DNA from 2 places in the Larkinella harenae genome. Region 2 is predicted to be linked to the other one. Evidence: riboswitches for the same ligand, from Rfam matches in the RefSeq annotation. Region 2 holds a riboswitch; the other holds the start of a gene.
What was found. A riboswitch is a leader RNA that binds a small molecule or an ion and turns the genes downstream of it on or off. The one in region 2 is predicted to bind cobalamin.

Region 1 (11,909 bases), on a different contig from region 2:
GTTATTTTATGCAGATAAACCGATAAAGGCAGCCTGGGTGGTTGCCTTTTTGTATGGTGTGAACTGAACAATTCCCGAATTCGTTTTATTTTTGCCGGTGAACGCAATACGATCTCCCGGTTGGTGCGTTTAATGCCTAAATACGTATTTGCATGAATCGATTTGCGCTCGAAAATGAGAAGGAATATCGGGTAACGGCTTTGGCCAGTGCGTCGGCTGTGTGCGCGCTGCTTTTTTTTCTGCTGTTATACATCCGCTTGTGGCAGTCGGTTCCCGAGCCACCACCGATTGAATACGTCGATGTCAATTTCGGCACGGATCTGGTGGGGAGTGGTTCCATCCAGACCTACAATAAAGCGAGCGATTCGAAAAATACCGAAGACGTTAAGAAGGAAGAGGACAAACCAAATCCGAAAGTGACTACCACTTCGCGGGTTGAAAAAACACCGACCGCACCTGTTCCTAAAATTGTAGAGGCTAAACCGAGCAAAGTCATTACCGAGAAGCCGGATATTGCCAGCAAAATAGAAAGCCCGGTAACAGTTCCGGAAAAGGCGGACCCTAAAAAGGCCGAGTCGACTACGCCAAAACCAACACCTGCACCGCCTAAAGCGGAACCGGTGGCCGAACCGAAAAAGGTGGACGCCAATGCGTTGTATAAACGGTCTCCCTCGGGTGGATCCAATGGTACTGTGGGAAAAGCGTCTGGAATTGGGGGAAACAACAACGGTGATGACGCATCCGGCGTCGGTGATAAAGGAAATCCGGATGGAAACATCAACGCGAAACAATTTTACGGAACGCCGGGCGGTACGGGATCGGGGGTTTCGCTGAATATGGCAGGTTGGCGACTGGCCAGTTCACGCATTGCGCAGGACAATTCCGGCGAAAGTGGCGTTATCAGATTTGAAATTACGGTGGATGATAGAGGGGATGTAATTAATGTTAGATTAAAAGAAACACAGCTGAGCCCAACTGTAACAGAATTCTATAAACAACAGGTTTATAAATTACAGTTAGTAGCAAAAGGATCTTCTGCACCACCAAGATCTACTGGAATTTACACAATTAAGATTCGATCAAATTAGTACCGAATGACGTATTCGGAAGCGATTGCTTATTTATACGCGCAATTGCCGGTTTTTCACCGCGTAGGAGCGAAGGCCATTAAACCTGGTCTGGATAATATACTTCATTTTTGTGCCTATCTGGGCAATCCACATGAGCAGTTCAGGAGCATCCACGTTGGGGGAACCAACGGCAAAGGAAGCTCTTCGCACATGCTGGCTTCGGTTCTGCAAGCCGCCGGGTACAAAACTGCCCTGTACACGTCTCCCCACTTAAAATCGTTCACGGAACGAATCCGCATTGACGGTCTGCCAATCCCGGAAGCGGAGGTAGCAGCCTTTGTGCTCGATCATAAGGCGTTTATCGAGGATTTGCGGCCTTCTTTCTTCGAGGTGACTGTTGCTATGGCCTTCGACTATTTCGCCCGTCAGCGCGTGGATATTGCGGTAATAGAGGTAGGGTTGGGAGGAAGGCTTGATTCGACGAACATTATTACGCCCTTGGTGTCCCTGATTACAAACATTGGATGGGATCATAGCGATATTTTGGGGGACAGTCTGGAGAAGATTGCCTTTGAGAAAGCCGGCATTATCAAACCTGGTGTTCCGGTGGTGGTTAGTGAACGAGACTCTGACACACAGGAGGTGTTTAGTCTGAAAGCAGCGGAGTGTGGGAGTCGGATTGTATTTGCATCGGATGGAAGCTTTCAGGTGCTGGATGAGGGAATCAAAGCAGAACGGCGCCAGCTGTCCATTGTCGATAGCCATCGCAATGGGTTTACGCTTGAACTTGGCTTGCTTGGCTCGTATCAACTGAAAAATGTTGCCGGTGTTCTGACCACACTCAATCAGCTTTCCTCGCCTGATTGGCAGACCAATGGTGCTTCTCCACCATTTCCTGTTTCTGTTACAGCGCTTCAGTATGGAATTGCCAATGTAGTTGAATTAACCGGGTTGAAAGGCCGGTGGCAGTTTTTGCAACGCAATCCAATCGTTATTTGCGACACGGCGCATAACGAACCCGGAATTCGGAATGTGCTCGAATCGTTGAGGACGGTTTCATACCGTACGCTGCACCTGGTGCTGGGATTTGTGAAAGACAAGGATTTGTCGAAGCTAATCAAACTGTTTCCGGAAGAGGCAAATTATTACTTTTGTGAGCCTGATATTCCACGGGCGCTGGATGCAGAAGCGCTCTCGAATGAATTTCGTCAGTATGGTATGGTGGGAGCGGTTTTTAAAACCGTTAATCAGGCGCTGGAAAGTGCGCTGGAACGTGCCGGGGCTGACGATTGTATCCTGGTGACCGGAAGTACCTATGTTGTTGCAGAAATAAATCAATTATAACGATAGTGAGTAGAAATAAATTGGCCCGTTTTGAGCACAATCGCGTCAGTTCGAATGTGTTGGAACCGGGGAAGGAGCTTTTTGAAACGATTAAAGGAAATTGGCGGCAGGTTTATTTCCAGAATACGAATCCAATTGTGGTCGAAATAGCCTGTGGGCGGGGGGAGTACACGGTGGGCCTGGCCCGACACTATCCTGACCTGAATTTTATTGGAATTGATCGCAAAGGGGATCGAATTGCGCAAGGGAGCCAGCAAGCGCTGGAAGCGGGCCTGACCAATGTTGCGTTTTTGCGGACGGATGTATTTCGATTACTCGATTTCTTTGCAAAAGATGAGGTGAATGAACTCTGGATTACCTTTCCAGACCCCCAGCCGCGAATCAGTCAAATTAAAAACCGGCTGACCGCGCCCCGTTTTCTGGCATTGTATCACGAGGTGCTGGCTGCTTCAGGTACGCTGCATCTGAAAACCGACCACGATGATTTTTTTGACTACAGTGTAGTTACCCTAACAGATCACGGTTTTTCGGATTTGGTAACCACCCGGAATCTTTATCAGTCTGAGATGAATGATCTTCACTACGGTATTAAGACCCGGTATGAAGATATTTTTTACCGAAAGGGGTATTCCATAAAATACTTAAAATGCAAAAAGGCGGAGTAAAACCCCGCCTTTTTTGTTGCCTTGCCTTTTTATATTACAATTTTGCAATCAGATCGGCAATGCGGCTTGAGTAGCCAAACTCGTTGTCGTACCAGCCTACAATTTTAACCAGCGTTCCGTTGGCCGAAGTCAGTTTGGAATCGAAGATGCAGGAGTGGGGATTGCCAACGATGTCGGTTGATACGATCTCATCAACACAGTATTCCAGAATACCTTTCAGCGGTCCTTCGGCTGCGGCTTTCATGGCCTCGTTGATTTCTTCTTTTGTTACTTCCCGTTTCAGGATTGCTGTTAAATCCGTTACAGAACCGTCTGGAATGGGAACACGCAGTGCATATCCGTCCAGTTTACCCTTCAATTGCGGCAATACTAAACCAACAGCTTTAGCAGCACCGGTTGAAGTTGGAACGATGGACAGAGCAGCTGCCCGAGCCCGGCGCAGATCGGAATGAGGAGCATCCTGCAGATTTTGATCGGCTGTATAAGCATGTACCGTAGTCATGTAGCCTTTCTCAATTCCAAAAACGTCGTCGAGGACTTTGGCCATTGGTGCTAGACAGTTTGTCGTACACGAAGCATTGGAAAGAATGGTTTCCTCGCCACTCAGTGTATCTTCATTCACACCTAAAACAACAGTTGGAATGTTGCCTTTAGCGGGAGCGGAGATAACTACTTTTTTGGCACCAGCAGTTAAATGTTGGCCTGCACCTGCTTCATCAACGAATCGGCCGGTTGATTCAAGAACTACATCTACACCGAGAGAAGCCCAAGGTAATGCTTTAGGATCGCGTTCAGCGTAGGCATGAATGCGTGTTCCATTAATGGTTAAACTATCGCTGTCAGATGCGATTTCGCCCTGAAATTTGCCATGAACAGAATCGTATTTTAATAAATGTGCCAGCGTTGCATTATCAGTCAGGTCGTTGATGGCAACGATTTCTACATTTTCTTTTTCAAGAAGTCTTCTAAAAGACAATCGGCCTATGCGACCGAACCCGTTGATGGCGACTTTAATTTTGCCCATTGTGTGTTTGAGAATTGGTTACAAGAACGCTACAAAGATATTAATACAATTTGAAAAAGGGCAAGGTAGGGAGAGAACATCTCTAATAGGTATGCATAGGGATAAATAAAAAAGAATGCTGCAAAGCCGGACATCATAATTAGTATTTTAGCAAATCTAAATTAGTCAAATAGTATAAAAATTAGTATATAATGTTTAATTAGTTAGCAAATTACTAAAACAAGTGCTGCATTTTACTAATTTTAATAGTATACATTTTCTTTTTTTACGCCTAGCGATTAGAATATTACCTTATTCTCTACAACTACCATGTTTTTATTAGCAATCCTTTTTTATTCATTTGAATTATCAATACCTTCACACTGATAGATTGAACGAAAGTTTATGGTGAAAAATTAACAGTCAAAAGTATATCAAAAAGCAAAATTCAATTCTAGCTTCTCTCACGGAATCCTCTTGCTCATTGGGCACGATGAATACAGAAACTCCTCTAACTTTTTCAAGTGGGCAGAAGAGAGTTTTGTCACCCCATCATTTTTTTCTACTGGTTCAATTACAAATCACCAACGTAGGTATAAAATTACTTAGACCATGAATCGCTGCGTGACAGGTACGATTCATTATAATGCAATCTTCGAAGGTTGGGACACTATAACGCGGGCAGCTGTTCGGGCGGCCAATATCGAGAAGAGAAATATTGAATGAATACAGACGAATAGTATGAGAAGCATGGTACTATGGTCCGTTGTAGAAGTAGTAATAATAGGCGTAAAAACAATTGTAGTTAACAAAAGATTAATAAGGCGGCTCATCGTATTAGAGCAATCAAGTAGGGTAGTTGATATAATGCATTTATATTATAATGTTACGAACATACACTAAATACAGGACGACATTGATCACTTTTTCTCACCCTATCAATCGAACCTTTTAAGTGAAAGGATAGTGCCAATTGTATAGTGCCAATTATAACAAATCCAATTAGAATCTTTAAACTGCCAGAGTCGTAATAATCTTATTATCAGCAGATTAAATACATAAAAATAAATTAACAGTGCAATTAAATTTTTGAACTATGGAGTACAAGAGTATTATTGAAAATTGTTGGTCGGACCGTACATTGCTGACCGATTCGGCAACCTTAAAAGTAATCCAGGAAGTTCTTGCTGAACTTGATCATGGGCGCCTGCGCGTTGCAGAGCCTGACAGTGCAGGGGAGAAGTGGACAGTTAATGAATGGGTGAAGAAAGCTATTCTACTTTATTTTGTTTCCCGATCAATGCAAACTCAGGAAGTAGGCATTTTTGAGTTTCATGATAAAATCCCTCTAAAGACTGATTACCAGAAAAGGGGAGTTCGCGTGGTTCCACCAGCGGTGGCGCGGTACGGATCTTTTATTGCTCCAGGCGCGATCTTGATGCCATCTTATGTAAATGTCGGAGCTTATGTAGATGAAGGGACGATGGTAGATACCTGGGCTACGGTAGGTAGTTGTGCTCAGATCGGTAAGGATGTTCATTTGAGTGGGGGAGTAGGAATCGGTGGCGTTCTGGAACCACCACAGGCGTCGCCTGTGATTGTGGAAGACGGTGCCTTTATTGGCTCCCGTTGCATCGTAGTTGAAGGCGCTCATATAGGCAAGAAAGCCGTACTAGGAGCAGGTGTTACCATTACTGGCAGCTCTAAAATTATTGATGTAACCGGAGCATCTCCAGTTGAACATCGTGGGTATGTTCCCGACAATTCAGTCGTCATTCCGGGGAGTATTGCTAAAGAGTTTGCTGCAGGCGTTTACCACGTACCGTGTGCACTCATCATTGGTCAACGCAAAGAATCGACCGATTTGAAAACGTCATTGAATGACGCGCTACGCGAAAATAATGTGACAGTTTAACAAACTGTTTTTCTCCATCAATTTACATCTTATGAAGGCCGGTTTACATTTGTAAGCTGGCCTTTTTTTGATTCCACTTGTTTACATTTGTCATAATTTACTTTTGTAATAAATTTGCGCTTGTTTATCATTGTAAATAATTTACTTTTGTTAAAAAAAGCTTGTTATGAATGTAAATGACAAAATTAAACAGGTACTGAAGGACAAGAACTTAACTCCTTCTTATTTCGCCGATGAAATCGGTGTACAACGTTCAAGTATCTCACACATCTTATCGGGTAGAAACCGCCCAAGTTTTGATATCATTCAGAAGATTATCCGCCGGTTTCCCGAACTAGGTTACGATTGGATACTGGAAGATGAACAACCGTCATTTACAAATGTGAACGCGCGAACGGTCGAAGCACCACCACAACCAGTCAGGAAAACCGTTTCACAACCTGAAATTGTGGCAGAAGCCCCACAGTATTCAGCCCCTTCACAATTGCCTACAGCTAAAAAAATAGAAGAAAAAACCATAGAGCGGATTCTCATCTTCTATACAGATGGAACGTTCCGCGAGTATTCTCCTTCATAGATACAGACTTCTGAACACCCCTTTCCATGGTCCTGGGCAAACCCCATTTGCCCAGGACTTTTTTTGTGATTCCCTATACCGGGTCTCTACAAGGTTTGATTGAAAATCCTTCGCAATGCGTTACCTTTGCCTCTGAGAAAAGGCGCTACCTGACACATGTCAGGAATGGCTTAATAGGGAAGCCGGTGTAAGACCGGCACTGTCCCCGCAACTGTAAACTCAATAAGTCTGTTTTCTCTTCTTGCCACTGTCCGAAACTAAGGTCGGATGGGAAGGCCGAAAGCAGGGAGTAAGTCAGGAGACCTACCTTTTTAACAGCTGTTCAACCGGCCGCTTTCGGGTGTAGAAGAACCGGCTTGTGAATCTCTCTGGAGATCTAGAGACGATCCTTTTTACTTAATTAACTTAGTATGCGGTACAGAGACGGGATTTTCCTGTCCTTACTGATCAGTTCGTTTTCGATTGCGAACGGGCAGACCAGCAATGTTGACCAAACCTTACCGGCTATAACGGTTTGGGCGACTCCTCCGGAACGGTTTTCGGCGGGCCTAAAAACGCACCGCATCGATTCCGTGGCTTTGGAACAGTTTCGTTTTCAAAACCTAACGGATATGCTGACGTACCATACACCCCTGGCTTTTAAGGTGTACGGTGCTGGTCAGCTGGCCACAGTCTCTTTTCGGGGCACATCCGCCAACCACACCGCCGTGCTTTGGAACGGTATTAATATCAACCAACCAACCCTGGGCACCACCGATTTTTCAACTTTGCCCGTCATCGGATTCGATCAAGTAGCTATTCAATACGGTTCCTCGGCCAGTAGCGTAGGTTCCGACGCCGTCGGTGGTAGCATCCTGCTCATGAATAATCCGCAGTGGCAACAGCCGGGTTTGTTTGCCTCAATGGGCCAGCAGATCGCCAGCTTTCGTAATTTTAGCACCCAGGGCGGCATCCGGTTTGTGAGTCCGGTTGGTAAAAAATGGCAGGTTTCGGGCAAATCATACGCCAACCTCAGCCACTTCAACAATGATTTTCCGTACCGGGAACGGGGCAACTACTTTGTCGAACATTCAACGACCCGGCAGAAAGGTGTGATCCAGGATTTGTATTTCCGAAATCAGAAAGGAAATCAGCTCGCGTTGAACATGTGGCTGACCGACAATGATTTGGTTATTTCGCCAAATGACACCACAGCACGGGAGCGAACCCGTTCCCAATCATACCGTTTAGTAACAACTTACGAAAACCAAACGCTTTCAGCACGGCTGGGTTTCACGCGTGATATAATTGATTACGCCCGCGGGAATTTCAGAAACCCCAGCCATTCAATGACTGATCGACTAGTCAGTCGAATTGAAAAAGAACTATCCAAATCGTATTCGTCAGGGCTGGCCACGCTGCGGATAGGGGGTGAATGGTCACATTACTGGACCCGCGTCGATGGTTACGATTCTCCGCAGATTGAGGAAGATAGGGCGGATTTGTTTGCCCTCTTACGAATTCAATTAGCAAAATGGCTTTTGTCGGCCAACCTGCGGCAAGCTTTTGTCACTCGGTTCGATCCCCCCATAACGCCTTCCGTTGGCGCCGACTACTTTATTTTTCAAAAAGACAAAGTAAGCTTAACGGCCAAAGCCTCAGCGGGACGAAGCTACCGGGTTCCTACGTTAAACGAACGCTATTGGAAAGAGCTGGGCAATCCTGATCTACGACCCGAGAATGGGTTCAACCTGGAAACAGGTTTGGCCGTGCAGTGGGCACCGGACAAAAATTGGAAAGCTACCACCGAAGCAACGGTTTTCCGCAACCGCATTGACAATTGGTCGTATTGGAATCCCGACTACGGGTATCGGGTCGAAAATCTGCAACTCGTCGTTTCCCGGGGTCTGGAATGGACCAGTACCCTTGCATACCAGACATTGGCCTGGCAATCGGGGCTAAATCTGACGTATGCTTTCACACGCTCGAGCCAGGAGCGGGCTTATAATGCCTATTCACAGGACATTGTTGGCAAACAACTCGTGTATGTTCCCAAACACGTGGGGCGGTTATCAGCGTACATGGCCTGGGGTAAAAACCGTCTGACTATTCAGAATCAGGTTAATTCGCGCCAATACATCACCTTCGACAACATTCAGTTTCTGCGCGGTTTTATGCTGACAAATATTCTGCTTGAAACCGCAGTTAAACTCGGCCCCGTGCAAACACGCATTCAGGGGCAGGTCAACAACGTTTTTGACACTGTTTATCTAAACATCAAGCGCAACGCTATGCCGGGGCGGTACGTTGCCATTCAATTAATCTGTAATCTGAATACCAAAAACCAATGAAGAAGAAAACAATGCTATCGACTAGTCGGCTCAAACTGGCGTTAGGGGTTCTGGTCGCATTTACCTGGTCGTGTAACAACGACAACAATAATCCAGAAGCATTGCCCTACGGTTCGGGCGTGCTGGTGATCAACTCGGGAAATTTCACAGACAACAACGGCTCCATCACGTATTTGCCACCCACCGGAAATTCCATCACTTACGATATATTTAATCAGGTCAACCAACGTTCGCTTACTGGCGGGGTGCAGGGCTACACTGAAGCTGACGGCAAAGGGCTGATTCTAGTAGACAACACAACGGCAGCACAGGATAAAATTGAAATCGTCGACGCCAATACCTTTAAATCGTTGGCGACATTGCGATCACCGGAAATTGAAAATCCGCGATCAGCCATTCGCGTGAGTGCCAATAAAGTATACGTGAGTTGCTGGGACGTCTCCGGCGATTTTAACAATGGCACATTTTATAAAGATCCGGGTTATATTGCTGTTGTCGATCTGACTACCAATACCGTCACGAAGAAAATCCCGGCGGTAAAAGGAGTAGAGTCGCTTCTGCTGGTCGGTACTGAAGTGTTTGCTGGATCAGCGGGTGAAGCCACCAAATTAATAATTATCGACACGACAACGGATCAATTGAAATCCAGTATCGAAATGGGTCCGAATCCAAACCCGGTAGCCGTCGATGCCAATGGCAAATTGTGGGTGCACTCCGGGCACGAATTAATTCGCTTCAACACCAGCAGCAAAACCGTGGAGACGCGCGTTAAAATCGGAAACGACAACACAAAGTCACCAAGTCTTTTTCGATTGAGTGCCGACAAACAATATTTCTATTTTGTCAACAGTTTTTACGACAGCAGTTTCCAGCAAAAAGGAGAACTGTACCGATTCGCCGTAACCGACACCAGCGTTCCGGCCACCACGCCGTTTATCAATCGCTTGTTCAGTGGTCTGGCTGTTGAACCACAAAGTGGCATCATTTACGCCGGATTTGCACCGTCGCTTAAACAGGCCGGTTACGTGATTCGCTACCAGCCCAATGGAACTCTGATTGATTCCCTCAAAGCCGAGATAGGTCCATCCGGATTTTATTTCAAATAAATAACTGCAGAATAAAAAGCGATTAAAGACTTCAGCGATTTGGGTCTTTAATCGCTTTTTTATTGATACTACCTGATGCTGAGCTGATCGAAATCAAAGCAGCAGTAACTTTAGTGCCATTATAGAGCTATAAACCAGCCTATTGTTCCACGTGAATCCATAAACTATTGATCTACACTATCTTATACAATGAACTAATAACCAATAAGTTACACATGATTTTCAGGCTCTAAAATTACACAAAATATTTGTTGTATAATTTATATTATGTTAACTAAGGTTTTCGAATTCATAGAGCCCGCCATATGTTATTCAATTCCCCGCCCTCTTTAGTATTCAATTTACTTGGCTTTATTGAACGGTAATAATTACTTTTTTCTCTGCACATACTGGTCAAATCCAAGACAGAACAATTTCGAGGCTAGGCTACAAAAATAACCAAGCCATTCAATCCACAAACACATGCAGATTATTTGAAACGCAATCCAACCAACCTTACAAACATCGCGCATGACGACCATGCATTAGTGGAATTTTCGGTAAGCCCTAGCTTTGCGGATTAACAACTGGATTTGTCTCTCTCATGTCCCAATCATTTCTCCTCATTCTAACCGAGATGAATTTAGCTTTTGCTTTATCACTACACGCTATAAAACATAGGCATAAAAAAAGAGGACAGTTTTAAAACTGTCCTCTACTATATTAATCGAAACCGTTTGTTATTTGCTTTCGACACAAGCAATTTTCTTTTCTTCAAACTGCTTCAGAATATTCTGAAGGTTAGTCAGGTTATCATTCAGATCCTGATCCGAATCCTTCGCGGCTTTTGCTTTTTCAAAGTAAGGCAATGCCTGTTTGAATTTTCCACAGACCTGACCTTCAATTTGCGCACCCTTTGCCTGATACTCTTTCATATCCATCGAAGAAAGCTGATCCCGAATGATCACGGCTTCGTTGAAGTAAACGGCACCCAGGTTGAAGTTGGCATCGAAGTTGTTCGGATCAACCTGCAAGGCTTTGGTGTAATACTCTTTCACCATTGACCGGTCGCTGTCGACGGCTTTGGTCAATTCCGCCAGCTTCTGCTCCTGGTTTCCGGCAGCCTGCCCTTGTTGAGCCTGCTCCTGAACAGCTTTCTCAAAACCGCTAATTTTCGACTGTGAATCCGTGATCATCTGTTTGACGCGAGCGATCTGGTTTTTCACATCCGCGTTTTTCGGCTCTCTCTTCTGGCGAGCCGTCAGACGTGTTAATTCATTTTGTGATTCTTTCAAGACCACTTTTTCATCAGCCAACTGCTTGGCAGCATCCGGACCTTTTTTTACCGAAGCCTTCAGCTTTTTCAACTCGTCCGATCCTTCACGCATTTTATTGTCGTAAATGTTCGCCAGTGTCAGCAGGTTATTCAAGTTGTTCGGGTCTTTCGCCAACGACTCTTTCAAAGTCGCAATAGCGTCATCCGTTTTGCCGGAAGTAACCAAAATACTCGTGCGCTGCGTGTTCAAGTCTTTATTGTTCGGAAAAATCGTCAAGCCTTTATCGATCGTGGCAATGGCTTTCTCAATTTCCTTGTCCTGATAGTACAAGCTCACCAGCGTTGTGTAGACCGAAACGTCCTTCCCACCATTGGCGATGTAGCGTTCGAACTGTGTTTTAGCCGCGCTCGGATTGTCGGAGCTTTGCAGGAAAATACCACCGTACAGAGCAGCCGTCGTATCTTTCGGGTTGATCTCACCGGCTTTCTGCATAAACGTAGCCGCATCCTTGAAGTTCTTCGCCTGGTATTTGTAGATTCCCGAGTTCATAAACGCCTGGAACAGCGACTGGCCTTTCAGCGCTTCCTCTGCTTCCTTCGCCATTTTACCGGGTCCACCCTTTTTGTCCTTATCTAATTCGACA
Region 2 (11,909 bases):
CCCCGGATGGCCCCCGTTGATCGCCGGGTAATGACGTTGATAACGCCCCCCATCGCCTGAGACCCGTACAAGGCTGATGCAGGCCCTTTCAAAACCTCGACCCGTTCCACATGATTGAGTCCGATGGTAGACAGGTTGGAGGCCCCCGCCGGTCGGCCATCAATGAGCAGTAATGTCCGTTGATTGAGCCCCGAAAACTGGGGGCGGAATCCCCGGATGCCAACCCCCGACGACAGGTTTGGATACTGAATGATGTTGACCGCAGTCAATTTCTTGACCAGATCCGTGACGTCGAAGGCCGGTGTCTGCTCGATGTCACGTCGGGTTATAACCGCGATTTGCTGCGGTACTTTGTCGCGTCTGATTTCCGAACGGGTGGCCGTTACGACTACTTCACTCAGGTCGCTTTGCCGAAGGCTGTCGGGGGAAACCGACTGGGCCCGTAAAGCCGTAAGAGAGAGTATACTTAGTGCCGGATAAAGGCAGGTGAGCCTCGGGAACCAACGGGTAGATCGATCGATAGATCGTTGTTTCATATACTAAGATGGAATGACTTCGAATAAGGTATAGACGCCGATGGCGATGGAAAAAATACCGACGGCATAATTGATCAAACGAACGGCTGACTGCCAGCGGTCAATGACCCGGGTGAGCGAGAAAGCCAGTAAACAACCGTACAGTGTCATGGCAGCGATGATGCCTACACTTTGCAGCACAATGATCCAGACCGCTGTCGATGCATCGCGGGCCGCCAGCGTCAGGGCCACGGTACACGCTCCGCCCGTGCCCGCCAAACCGTGGATCATGCCGACCCAGAACGACCGGCTGACCGGTTTGGGGGAAGTGGAGGGGGTAGCTTCAGGCTCCTGAGGTTTGTGATTGCGCCGGATGGCCACAAGGCCCAGCCAGATCATCAGCGGCCCCACCACGAGTTCAACCTGTTCGGCGATGTTGAGCGACAGGGCCGATTTTAACAACAGAATAAAACAGGCAAACAGAATGAGGGTAAACGAATGGCCCAGCGCCCAGTGCGACGATCGCCAGACGATGCGCCAGATTTGCTGATGATTGCGTTTTTCGGAAGCTAGCACCGACACGGCGGCCATGTGGTCGGGTTCGAAGGAATGCTGCACACCCAGGAGCAGCGAATCCAGAAGAAGTGGGTTGATCATGTGCGTTTACAGGGATTTGAGCCGGTGGCCATCCACGAAAAATGCAAACGCAATGCAGGAGTGGCCGCCCGCCGGGGCGCACTCAATCAACTGCCTGCCTGCTTTTCTTCCCGAAAGCACACCGGATAAAACGCTTAGTGGCAGGTCTTCTGGCTCGTTCAGTTCTGACGCCTTCCCATCCCCGATAAAGGAACAGTGGCAAATCGGTCAAAACGTTTTGTTGAACTATACAGCAGCGGGAACTGCTCCGATTAACACTACGTGGGTAGTGCGACGGATTCCCTTTTAAGCGCTTCGCGATGGAAGCGCACCCGTAAGCAGCCGCAAAAGTACAATTTTATTCATACCTTTGCGCCAGTAAGTATCTACTTCATTTCTCCAACAGGAAAATGGTTCGGCTTAACCGCTGATTAATAGGGAATCGGGTGTAAATCCCGAGCTGTCGCGCAACTGTAAGTAACGCACACACTAGCTACCCGGCGTGATTCGCACGCTTGATGTTCACTGGTTTGAAAAACTGGGAAGGACGGTAGCCAGGTTACAAGTCAGGAGACCTGCCTTTTTTCTTGCTGACAATGCTTTCGCGGTCTGAAGCACGGTCAAGATTGGCTTTCTCCGGCTGGTGTATGCGTATGCCAAAACGGATTGGTGCTGCGTTCCCCAAAGCACCGGTAGCCATTGCCCGTTTGCTCCTTCCCGCTCGCACGACGAAATGCTGGCAGAGACTTTTAAACTTATTTTTTCAAGTTAAAAGCTATGCACAAGCACCCCATTGACCACCCGCGACCTGGTGGCCCATTCGCTTCATTTTTTTGTTTTCTCAGGCCGATTGCGAAACTCGTGTTACTGGTTTCGATGGCTAGCCAAACCGTATGGGGCCAGTCGGCCACCGGTATTATTCGTGGGCAGATTCAGGCCGACACCGGCGAACCCCTGACGGCCATCACTATCCGGCTGGAAGGAACCGGCCTCGGGACTTCCACCGACGAAGAAGGCCAGTTTGTCCTCAAACGCGTACCGTCGGGCACCTACACGCTCATCGCCAGTGGAATTGGCTACGAAGCCCAGAAACAAAACATTACTGTAATTTCTCATGAAACAACTGTACTCCGTTATCAGCTGAACAGCCGCACCAACGAACTTTCGGAAGTGACTGTCACGTCGGTTCACAGCTCGGCTTACTCCTCCATCAATAAGCTCCCTATTCCCACCCGGGACATGCCGGTTACGACCAGTTCGGTGTCGGCCCGTATTATCGAACAGCGCGCCGTCGATGAACTGGGCGAAGCCGTCAAAAACACAACGGGGGTTCGGGCCAACAACACCTACGGCGGTTTTCAGCATTTTACGGTTCGGGGATTCAACAACTTCGTGCTGCTGGTGGATGGGGTCCGCGACGAACGGCACAACATTTCGACCAGCGCGCCCAGCACCAACCTGGCGAATGTGGAACGGATTGAAGTGCTGAAAGGTCCGGCATCGGTGTTGTTTGGCCATTCGGCCCTGGGCGGAATCATCAATATCGTTCGGAAGCGGCCGACGGCGGAGCAGAAAGCCGATTTCTCCGCCACGTACGGGAGCTTCAACACCCGGCGGATGCGGGCGGGTGTGGGCGGTGCGCTGAGTTCAAAACTGCGCTACCGGGCCGATTTCGGTCTTTCGGCCACGGACGGTTTCCGGCAGTCGGCGGTGAGCACCAACAACGCGTACCTGGCGCTGGAGTATACGCCCACCGAAAAGGATTATTTCTACCTGACGCTCGGCGCGAATAAAGACCGCTACGCTACCGATACCGGAATCCCGATGTTGCCCGGTGGCCTCGTCTCGCCGGGAATGGATATGAATACCCGCTACAACGATCCGGCGGATTTCCTGAAGAATACCAATTACAATGTCCAGTTACAGTATGTTCGCCAACTGACTTCCAACCTGCGTCTGTCGAATCAACTGTCGTATTCCCACGACAATATCGACTATTTTTCGACCGAACAGTTGACGTTCAACGCCCGGCGCGATTCCCTGAAACGGACCTCACCTTTGTATTTCAACCACATTACCAAACCCCTTCAGAACCAGTTCGAACTGACTTATGACCTGACTACCGGACCGGTGGAACAGAAAATTCTGGCGGGATATTCGCTCAGTGTGCTGGATCGGAAAACGTATAATGCCACCATTTTTGGTCCGGGCCGATTAAGCCAGATTGCCGTACAGAATCCGGTTCTGAATCAGGGTTATATCGATTATGTGACGACGCAGTACCGGGCGTCCGACGAAACCGTACACGGTTTTTACGTGCAGGACTGGCTGCGGTTTTCGGATAAACTCAAGGCGCTGGTGGGGTTGCGGTTTGACAGTTTCAAGGGCGTCTATTACACCGACAAGGTTGATGCCGACCGAAACGTGACGGAGCGCGGTGCTCAAACACCGATTTCAAAATCGGCCCTGACGTACCGCCTGGGCCTGGTCTATCAGCCCATTCAGTCGTTGTCGGTTTACGGGTCGTATTCAACCTACTTCAAACCGTCGCGCCGGATCGCACCCAACGGCGAAATTTTCGATCCCGAAACCGGCTATCAGGCCGAGGTGGGTAGCCGTCTGGAATTGGCACGACGCTGGACGGCAACGGGATCATTGTATTACATGCGCAAGGACAACCAGGTAGAAAGTCTGCCGGGCGGTGTGTTCAAAGGCATTGGCTCCGCCGAATCAAAAGGTTTTGAGGTGGACATGCAGGGCAGTCCGCTGGCCGGACTGGACATAACAGCTGGCTATACGTTTACACAGGCTAAATATCTGCCGTTTGCCGGGAGTGATGTTAATTCCGTGGCCGGGAACACGGCGGTGCTGGCGCCCAAACACATGGTCAATGTGTGGGTTAATTATGAGCTGCCCAAAACCGTACTTCGCGGGCTGAGCCTGGGGCTGGGTTCAAACTACATGAGCGATACCTACGCCAACAGCGCGAATACCTATGTACTGCCCGCTTATACCGTTGTGGATGGGGCCGTGGGGTACCGCATCGGGCGGGTGGGCCTGCGCCTGAACGTCAACAACCTGCTCAATGAGCGTTACTTCAACAACGTCATCATTACAAACCAGTTTTATCCGGGAGCCACCCGCAACTACCTGTTGACCCTGAAATACAGTCTGTAAACGTAGAAGAATCACCGGTTTTCCAAACAGAGAACCGGTGATTCAAAACCGAAAACCGCCCATGAAGACATTCGTCAAGTGGATGTTGCTCACCCATCGTTACCTGGGGTTTGCTCTGAGCCTGCTTTTCGTCATCTGGTTTCTATCGGGCTTCGTGATGATGTACGCGGGCTTCCCGACGATGAAATACCACCAGCGTTTGCAGCAGCTTCCGCCGGCTAATCTGAGTTCGTGCCAACTGACTCCACAGCAGGCTTTAGACCGCGCCGGAATGACCGATACCGTAAAAACCGTTCGGCTGGGGATGCTGCTCGACCGACCCGTCTACCGAATTGTTACCCAGTCCAATCAGCACAGGGCTGTTTATGCGGATACGGGCGAGCTTCTGCCGCTGGTTGATACGGTTTTGGCGGGGCGGATTGCGCGGGCGTTTGTGCACAACACCAGCCGACCCGCTTCCGTCGAAACGCTGCACCAGATCGATCAGTGGATGGCGGCCCACCGTTCGCAGGGGTATCTGCCCGAGGTGCATCGCTTTGTGATGGATGATCCCGCCCGGACGTACGTCTACGTATCAATGCATACGGGTGAGGCTGTGCAGATGCTCAACGCCCGCCAACGGTTTTGGGCCTGGCTGGGGCCGATCCCGCATTGGATTTACCCAACCGTGCTGATCCGAAACCGCCCGGTATGGAGTCAGGTCGTGATCTGGCTGTCGCTGGTGGGGACGGTGATGTGCGTAGCCGGTATGGTGATGGGAGTTGTGCGGTACAAACGAAACCGGTCCAATGCCTGGGCGTTCAGCCCTTACCGGAAAAAATGGTTTCGCTGGCACCATTACACCGGATTTGCTTTTGGTATTTTTGTGTTCACCTGGACGTTGAGTGGGTTGTTCTCCATGAGTCCGATTGAATTTGGACCTGATCCCGAACGGCGGCTGACGGAATTAAAAGCCTGGTCGGGCGGCCCTCTGAATCCGGTGGGTTTTACGGTGTCTCCGGCGCGGGCTGCGGTCCTGTTTCAGCCGCATTTATTGCTTAAGGAAATGCACCTGGTTCAGCTATTTGGCCGCCCGTACTTCCTGGCTTATCAGGATGATTTTCATACCCGCTTGCTGGCCGCCGATGATCCCGGTGCGCTTCCATTCGAGCAGTTTCCGACTGGTCCACTGGTGGCTCAGCTGACGGCTTTTAACCCCGGTAAACCCGTGCTGGAAGCACGCACACTGACGGAATATGATGATTATTATTATTCAAAAAAGCAGGAAAAGAGGCTACCGGTTTTGCGCATCAAAATTGATAACCCGGCCCAGAGCTGGTATTACGTGGATCTGAAAACGGGGCAGCTGGTTCTGAAACACGAAAACGGAAGCCGTCTGGAACGCTGGCTGTACCACGGTTTGCACAGTCTGGATTTTCGATTTCTGGTGTATAAGCGTCCTTTGTGGGATCTTGTCGTCGGGTTTCTGATGCTGGGGGGTACCGTTGTTAGTGTAACGGGGCTGGTTCTAACGGCAAAATGGCTCCGGCGCAAGCGTAAAAAACGATTTAAAACAGGAAAGCAGCCGGTGAAAACCGTTGGTCGTCGCACGGTTTTGCCATCTTCCGGAAAATTTCATGACTAACACAAAGGGATTTTCGCATTTTCTGCTGGCCGCGCCGTCCAGCGGTTCCGGCAAAACCACGCTGACGCTGGGGCTGTTGCGGGCGCTGGCCAACCGGGGGTTGCGGGTGCAGCCATTTAAGTGTGGTCCGGACTACATCGACACGCTGCACCACGGCACGGCTGCAGGCCGGACCTGTATCAACCTGGATTTGTTTATGGCCACGCCGGAACACGTTCGGGAATCGTACGGGCGGTACGCGTCCGGGGCCGATGTGGCCATTACGGAAGGCGTAATGGGCCTGTTCGACGGAGCCGACCGGATGCAGGGCAGCAGCGCGTCTGTGGCCGAATGGCTGGATCAGCCGGTGATACTGGTTGTCAATGCGAAAGCGATGGCCTATTCGGTGGCTCCGCTGCTCTACGGGTTCAAACATTTTTACCCGCGTATCCGACTCGTGGGCGCCATCTTCAACTTCGTTGGGTCGGTGTCTCACTACCGCTTTTTGCAGGATGCCTGCGCCGACGTCGGCGTGGAAGCGTTGGGCTATCTGCCCGCCGATTCCCGGTTTGCCATTCCGTCGCGTCATCTGGGGCTGCACATTTCCCACGAAACGGATTACGAACAGATCATCCAGGCGCTGGCCGAAGAGCTCCCCAAAACGGTTGATCTGGATCGGTTGCTGGCGGTTACCCGATTGGCCTCCCCGCCCGTTGCTCAGCCTACCCTCCACTACCCGAAACCACTGACTCCCCGGTGGATCAGCGTTGCGCGCGATGAAGCTTTTGCGTTCACGTATCCGCAGAATCTGGACGTGTTGGCGCGCTTTGGCGAGATTACTTTTTTCAGTCCGCTGCACGACACGATCCTGCCCAAAACCGACTTTCTGTACCTGCCGGGCGGTTATCCGGAATTATACGCGTCGACGCTCAATCAGAATGAAGCCATGCGGGAGCAGATTCGGGCGTATTGCCTGGCGGGCGGAATCACCTACGCGGAGTGTGGTGGCCTGATGTACCTGGGCCAGTCCATCCAGATCGCCGACGGCCAGACTGAATCTGTCCAACATAATGACGGCCAAACCATTCCCATGACCGGCGTTCTGGACTTGAAAACGTCCATGCTGTCCGCGAAATTAACCCTCGGTTATCGGGTGGTGGAGTGGAACGGATTGAGTCTAAAAGGACACGAATTTCATTATTCCGTGCCGCACGAAACAAGCCCACAAACATCCATTGCCATCATCACCAACGCGAAAGGCGTACCGGTTGAAACCAGGTTTTACCGAACCCAAAATACCTTTGCGTCCTACGTGCACATGTACTGGGGCGACCAACCCGCGTTTATTGAACAACTGATAGCGTCAGCTACGGATGACAGAAATGCTTCTAAAACCGTCCCGGCAGACCCGCGAAACTATGTCTGAGATCAAACGCCAACGCGTAACCCGTTCCGATGGGAAAGCCATCAACCTGGTACAGCGCCGGGGGCACCTGTCGTATTGTTACAACGCCTGCTGCTGTGGCCGCGTCGATCGGGGTTATGCGCCTATCCCGGTCGAATTGTACAAAAGCGAGTGGATGCGCCGGAAAATCCGTAACGTCGTTCACCTGACTAAAGGCGGTTGCCTGGGACCCTGCACGCTGGCGAACGTCGTTACCTTGCTGTTCGACGGGCATTCGGTCTGGTTTCACTCCATCAACAGTAACTGGCAAATTGTCGCCATTTTTGATTACATCGAAAGCATGATTGCCGCCGACGGTTTTTTGCCCCCGCCCGTCGATCTGTCGGAATATGTTTTCCAATTTTATACCTGGAAAGGCTCCGAAGCTGCGACTCAATTGGGACAAACCGCAACGCCGACGAACGGAATCGTGTTTCTGACCCATGCTGATACGGACCTGCTGACGCTGAACCGGGTTTTGCAGGAATTGCCGGACGATTTCCCGAGAACCACCGGAATCAGTCTGCTGGCCATTAAAAGCGAAGCACAGATGGCGCAACTCCTCGACCGGGAAATTGGGGCGGCCCGGATTATCATTTTACGAATCCACGGTCGGCCCAGCAGCGTGCCGGGATTCAGTGAACTGGTTCGACGGGCGAAAGATAAGGGCCAGCACCTAATCGTGATCAGCGGCACCGGCGAACTGAATCCGGAGTTTGCGGCCGTTTCGACGGTTTCGCCCGCCATTCTGCATGAAACGCTGGCTTACGTTCAGGCGGGGGGCTACCAGAACCTGACGTCGCTGCTGTATTTTCTGTCGGATCACCTGCTGATGACCGGGTTTGGTGCGGAAGCTCCCATTCAGTTACCCGAACACGGTATTTACCATCCCGATTTGCCCGAAAAGGCGGACCTGATTGACTGGGTGCAGCGGCACAATTCCGACCAGCCCACCGTTGGCATCACGTTTTACCGCTCGCACTGGATCAGCGGCAACACGGTTTTTGTGGATGCGCTGATTCGTTCGCTGGAAGACAAAGGGTTGAATGCGTTGCCCGTTTTTACGTCGTCGCTGAAAGCCACCGATCCCGCTACCGACGAACCGTTTGCCTTTGCCTATTTTCAGGCGGATCGGGGTGGGATTTCGGTTGATAATCTGATCAATACGATCTCCTACGCTATGACGGATGTGCGGTTGGGCGGGGAAGAAACGGCGTCGCAACGGGCCTTGTCCCGGCTGAACGTTCCGGTGTTTCAGGCCATCACGCCGGGCATGGCACGCGCACCCTGGGAGTCGTCGAGCCGGGGACTCAATCCGCTGGATACGGCGATGAACGTGGCGATTCCCGAATTTGACGGGCGGATCATTACGGTGCCGGTTTCGTTCAAGGAAAAAGAACGGAGTGCCCGGGGGTACGTTCCGCTCGACGATCGGGTGGAGCGCGTGACGGGGCTGGCGCTGCGGTTTTCCCGTTTGCGTAACCTGCCGAATGATCAAAAGCGAATCGCCTTTATTTTCACCAATTCCAATACAAAAGCGTCGCAGATCGGAAACGCCGTCGGGCTGGATGCCCCGGCGTCACTGCTCAATATGCTGCACGCCATGCAGGCCGAAGGCTATCGGGTTGAAAACCTGCCATTAACGGGTACCGAACTGATTCACCAGCTTATTGACCGTTGTTCGTACGACCAGACCCTGCTAACATCCGCGCAGCTAAAAACCGCAGCGGGTCGGATTTCGGTAAACCGGTATGCCGACTGGTTTGCCGAACTCCCCGAAGCCCTGCGGAACAAAATGGAAAAGCAGTGGGGGCCGCCCCCCGGCGAAACCTACGTTCACGACGGACACATCGCTCTGGCGGGTTTGAACCTCGGAAATGCGTTTGTGGCCCTCCAGCCACCCCGGGGTTACGGCATGGACCCCGATGCGATTTATCACCAGCCGGATTTAGCGCCGACGCACCATTATTACGCGCTGTACCGCTGGCTGCGCGACGACTGGGGTGCCGATGCGGTGGTTCACGTCGGAAAACACGGGACGTTGGAATGGCTGCCGGGCAAAGGCATCGGGCTATCGGCCAACTGCTTTCCCGATGCGTTTCTGGGTGATCTGCCGTTATTCTATCCCTTCATTATTAATGATCCCGGCGAAGGTTCGCAGGCCAAACGGCGCGCTCATGCGGTTGTTATTGATCACCTGACCCCGCCCATGACTTCCGCCGATAGTTACGGCGAACTGGCGCAACTGACGCAGTTGGTCGACGAATATTATCAGGTTGAAACGATGGACCCGGCCAAGCTGCCGCTGTTGCAACGCCAGATTTGGACGCTCATTAAACAGACGAATCTGGATGTGGACCTGTCGGCGATGCTCAGCCGCGACCACGGTGACCACAAGCACGATTGGGACGACGAGATGACGCCCGAAGGGGTGCCGGTGAGCCTGACCGAAATGGACGGAAAAGACGTTGCGCACCTGATTGAAGACATTGACGGTTATCTCTGCGAACTGGGGGCGGCTCAGATTCGCAACGGTTTGCATACGCTGGGAGAGATGCCAACGGGGGAGTCGTTGATTGATATGCTGCAATCGCTGACGCGCCTGGCCAACGCTACGGTGCCCGGCTTGCCAGCCGAAATGGCCCGGATTTTTGGACTAGACTGGATGGATTTACAAAACCGCAAAGGTGAGCGACTCGCTTCCGTTCCGGCCAAACTGGTCGAGCTAGCGGGTCGCCCGGTTGTCACCGGCTCCGATGCGCTGGATGTTCTGGATGAATTGGGGAATCATTTATTCCGGGTGGCGCAGCAGCACCGATTTCGGAGCGATCAGGTCAATCAGATGTTGTTCGAGACGTGTGCCGAATCGCCGACGAATCCACTCTTGTCCGGTGCGCGGCAGGTGTTAACCTACGTCTGCGAACGACTTCTGCCGAATTTAGCCCGCACCGACGATGAAATTTCGAATCTCCTGCACGGTTTGTCGGGGGGCTACGTTCCGGCAGGACCCAGTGGAGCACCCACGCGTGGCATGGCCCATATTTTGCCCACTGGTCGCAATTTTTACGCCGTCGATCCGCGTGCCCTGCCCTCGCAGGCTGCCTGGGAAGTGGGTCAGCAACTGGCGCGGGAAGTGCTCGACCGACACCGGAAAGAAACGGGCCGGTATCCCGAGAGCGTCGGCATCAGCATCTGGGGAACCAGCGCCATGCGCACCAGTGGCGACGATGCCGCCGAGGTGCTGGCGCTGCTGGGGGTGCGCCCGGTCTGGCAGGCCGAAAGTCGGAGGGTGGTTGAGCTGGACGTTATTCCGCTGGCTGAGCTGGGACGCCCCCGCATTGATGTGACCACCCGGATCAGTGGCTTTTTTCGGGATGCCTTTCCGCACCTGATCGAGTTGCTGGACGAAGCCGTCCAACGCGTTATTGCGCTGGATGAACCCCTGGACCAGAACTTTGTCCGAAAGCATTATTTGGCGGATTTGGCGCAATTGCAAGCGCAGGATGTGCCGCTGGAAGAAGCCGAAGAACGGGCCGGTTACCGGATTTTCGGGGCGGCTCCCGGAACCTATGGCGCGGGAATTCTGCCGCTGATGAACGAGAAAAACTGGCATACCGATGCAGATTTAGCCCAGACCTACATCAACTGGGGGGGCTATGCCTATTCCCAGTCGGTACAGGGGGCGGATGCGCGAACCGAGTTCCGGCAGCGGCTGTCGGGAGTAGAGGTAGCACTGCACAATCAGGACAACCGCGAACACGATATTTTCGACAGTGATGATTACCTCCAGTTTCACGGGGGAATGATTGCTACGATCCGGAGTCTGACCGGTCAGCAACCGAAGCATTATTTCGGGGATTCGCAGAACCCGGCGCAGCCCGTCGTGCGCGACCTGAAAGAAGAAGCTTTGCGCGTGTTTCGCTCGCGGGTTGTCAACCCGAAATGGCTCGATAGCATCAAACGACACGGTTACAAAGGCGGTTTGGAACTGACGGCCACGGTGGATTACTTGTTCGGCTACGACGCCACGGCGCAGGTTGTGGATGACTGGATGTACGAAAAAGTGGGCGAAACTTACGCCCTTGATCCCGCCATGCAGCAGTTTTTTGCCGAAAGCAACCCCTGGGCTTTGAACGCCATTGCGGAGCGACTGCTCGAAGCGGTTCAGCGGGGCATGTGGGCAGCGCCGTCTCCCGAGATGGTGCGGGCCCTACAGGATGTATATTTGAACAGTGAAAGCCTGCTGGAAGCGCGGAGCGAGTGAACAATGAAATGATGACATACCCATTTTCGGCCCTTGTTGGGCAACCTACCCTAAAATTGGCGTTGTTGCTGTGTGCGGTCAACCCCGGCATTGGGGGCGTCTTGGTTCGGGGCGACAAAGGAACCGCGAAAAGTACGGCTGTGCGCGGGCTTTCGGCCATCATGCCACCCATTCAACGCGTGGCGGGTTCGCGGTTCAACTGCCTGCCGGATGAACCACTGGCGGAATGCGAAGCCTGCCAGCAGCCCGATCGGCGGGTGGAAGAAATTC

Region 1: it holds a riboswitch for cobalamin, as region 2 does, so the genes downstream of both, ACYVH9_RS26265 (TonB-dependent receptor plug domain-containing protein) here and ACYVH9_RS04590 (TonB-dependent siderophore receptor) in region 2, are expected to answer to the same signal.

The regions. Positions count from the first base shown of each region.
Region 1 is NZ_BAAGWE010000008.1:69,141-81,049, reverse strand. It holds gene ACYVH9_RS26300 (HU domain-containing protein) at 1-1, shown strand, start outside; gene ACYVH9_RS26295 (hypothetical protein) at 153-1,088, shown strand; gene ACYVH9_RS26290 (bifunctional folylpolyglutamate synthase/dihydrofolate synthase) at 1,095-2,414, shown strand; gene trmB (tRNA (guanosine(46)-N7)-methyltransferase TrmB) at 2,420-3,079, shown strand; gene gap (type I glyceraldehyde-3-phosphate dehydrogenase) at 3,114-4,103, opposite strand; gene ACYVH9_RS26275 (2,3,4,5-tetrahydropyridine-2,6-dicarboxylate N-succinyltransferase) at 5,179-5,997, shown strand; gene ACYVH9_RS26270 (helix-turn-helix transcriptional regulator) at 6,164-6,574, shown strand; cobalamin riboswitch at 6,697-6,899, shown strand; gene ACYVH9_RS26265 (TonB-dependent receptor plug domain-containing protein) at 6,985-8,904, shown strand; gene ACYVH9_RS26260 (DUF5074 domain-containing protein) at 8,901-10,010, shown strand; gene ACYVH9_RS26255 (tetratricopeptide repeat protein) at 10,730-11,909, opposite strand, start outside.
Region 2 is NZ_BAAGWE010000001.1:1,129,387-1,141,295, forward strand. It holds gene ACYVH9_RS04580 (TonB-dependent receptor plug domain-containing protein) at 1-536, opposite strand, end outside; gene ACYVH9_RS04585 (hypothetical protein) at 540-1,172, opposite strand; cobalamin riboswitch at 1,295-1,502, opposite strand; cobalamin riboswitch at 1,546-1,748, shown strand; gene ACYVH9_RS04590 (TonB-dependent siderophore receptor) at 2,028-4,328, shown strand; gene ACYVH9_RS04595 (PepSY domain-containing protein) at 4,390-5,952, shown strand; gene ACYVH9_RS04600 (cobyrinate a,c-diamide synthase) at 5,945-7,357, shown strand; gene cobN (cobaltochelatase subunit CobN) at 7,350-11,639, shown strand; gene ACYVH9_RS04610 (magnesium chelatase subunit D family protein) at 11,651-11,909, shown strand, end outside.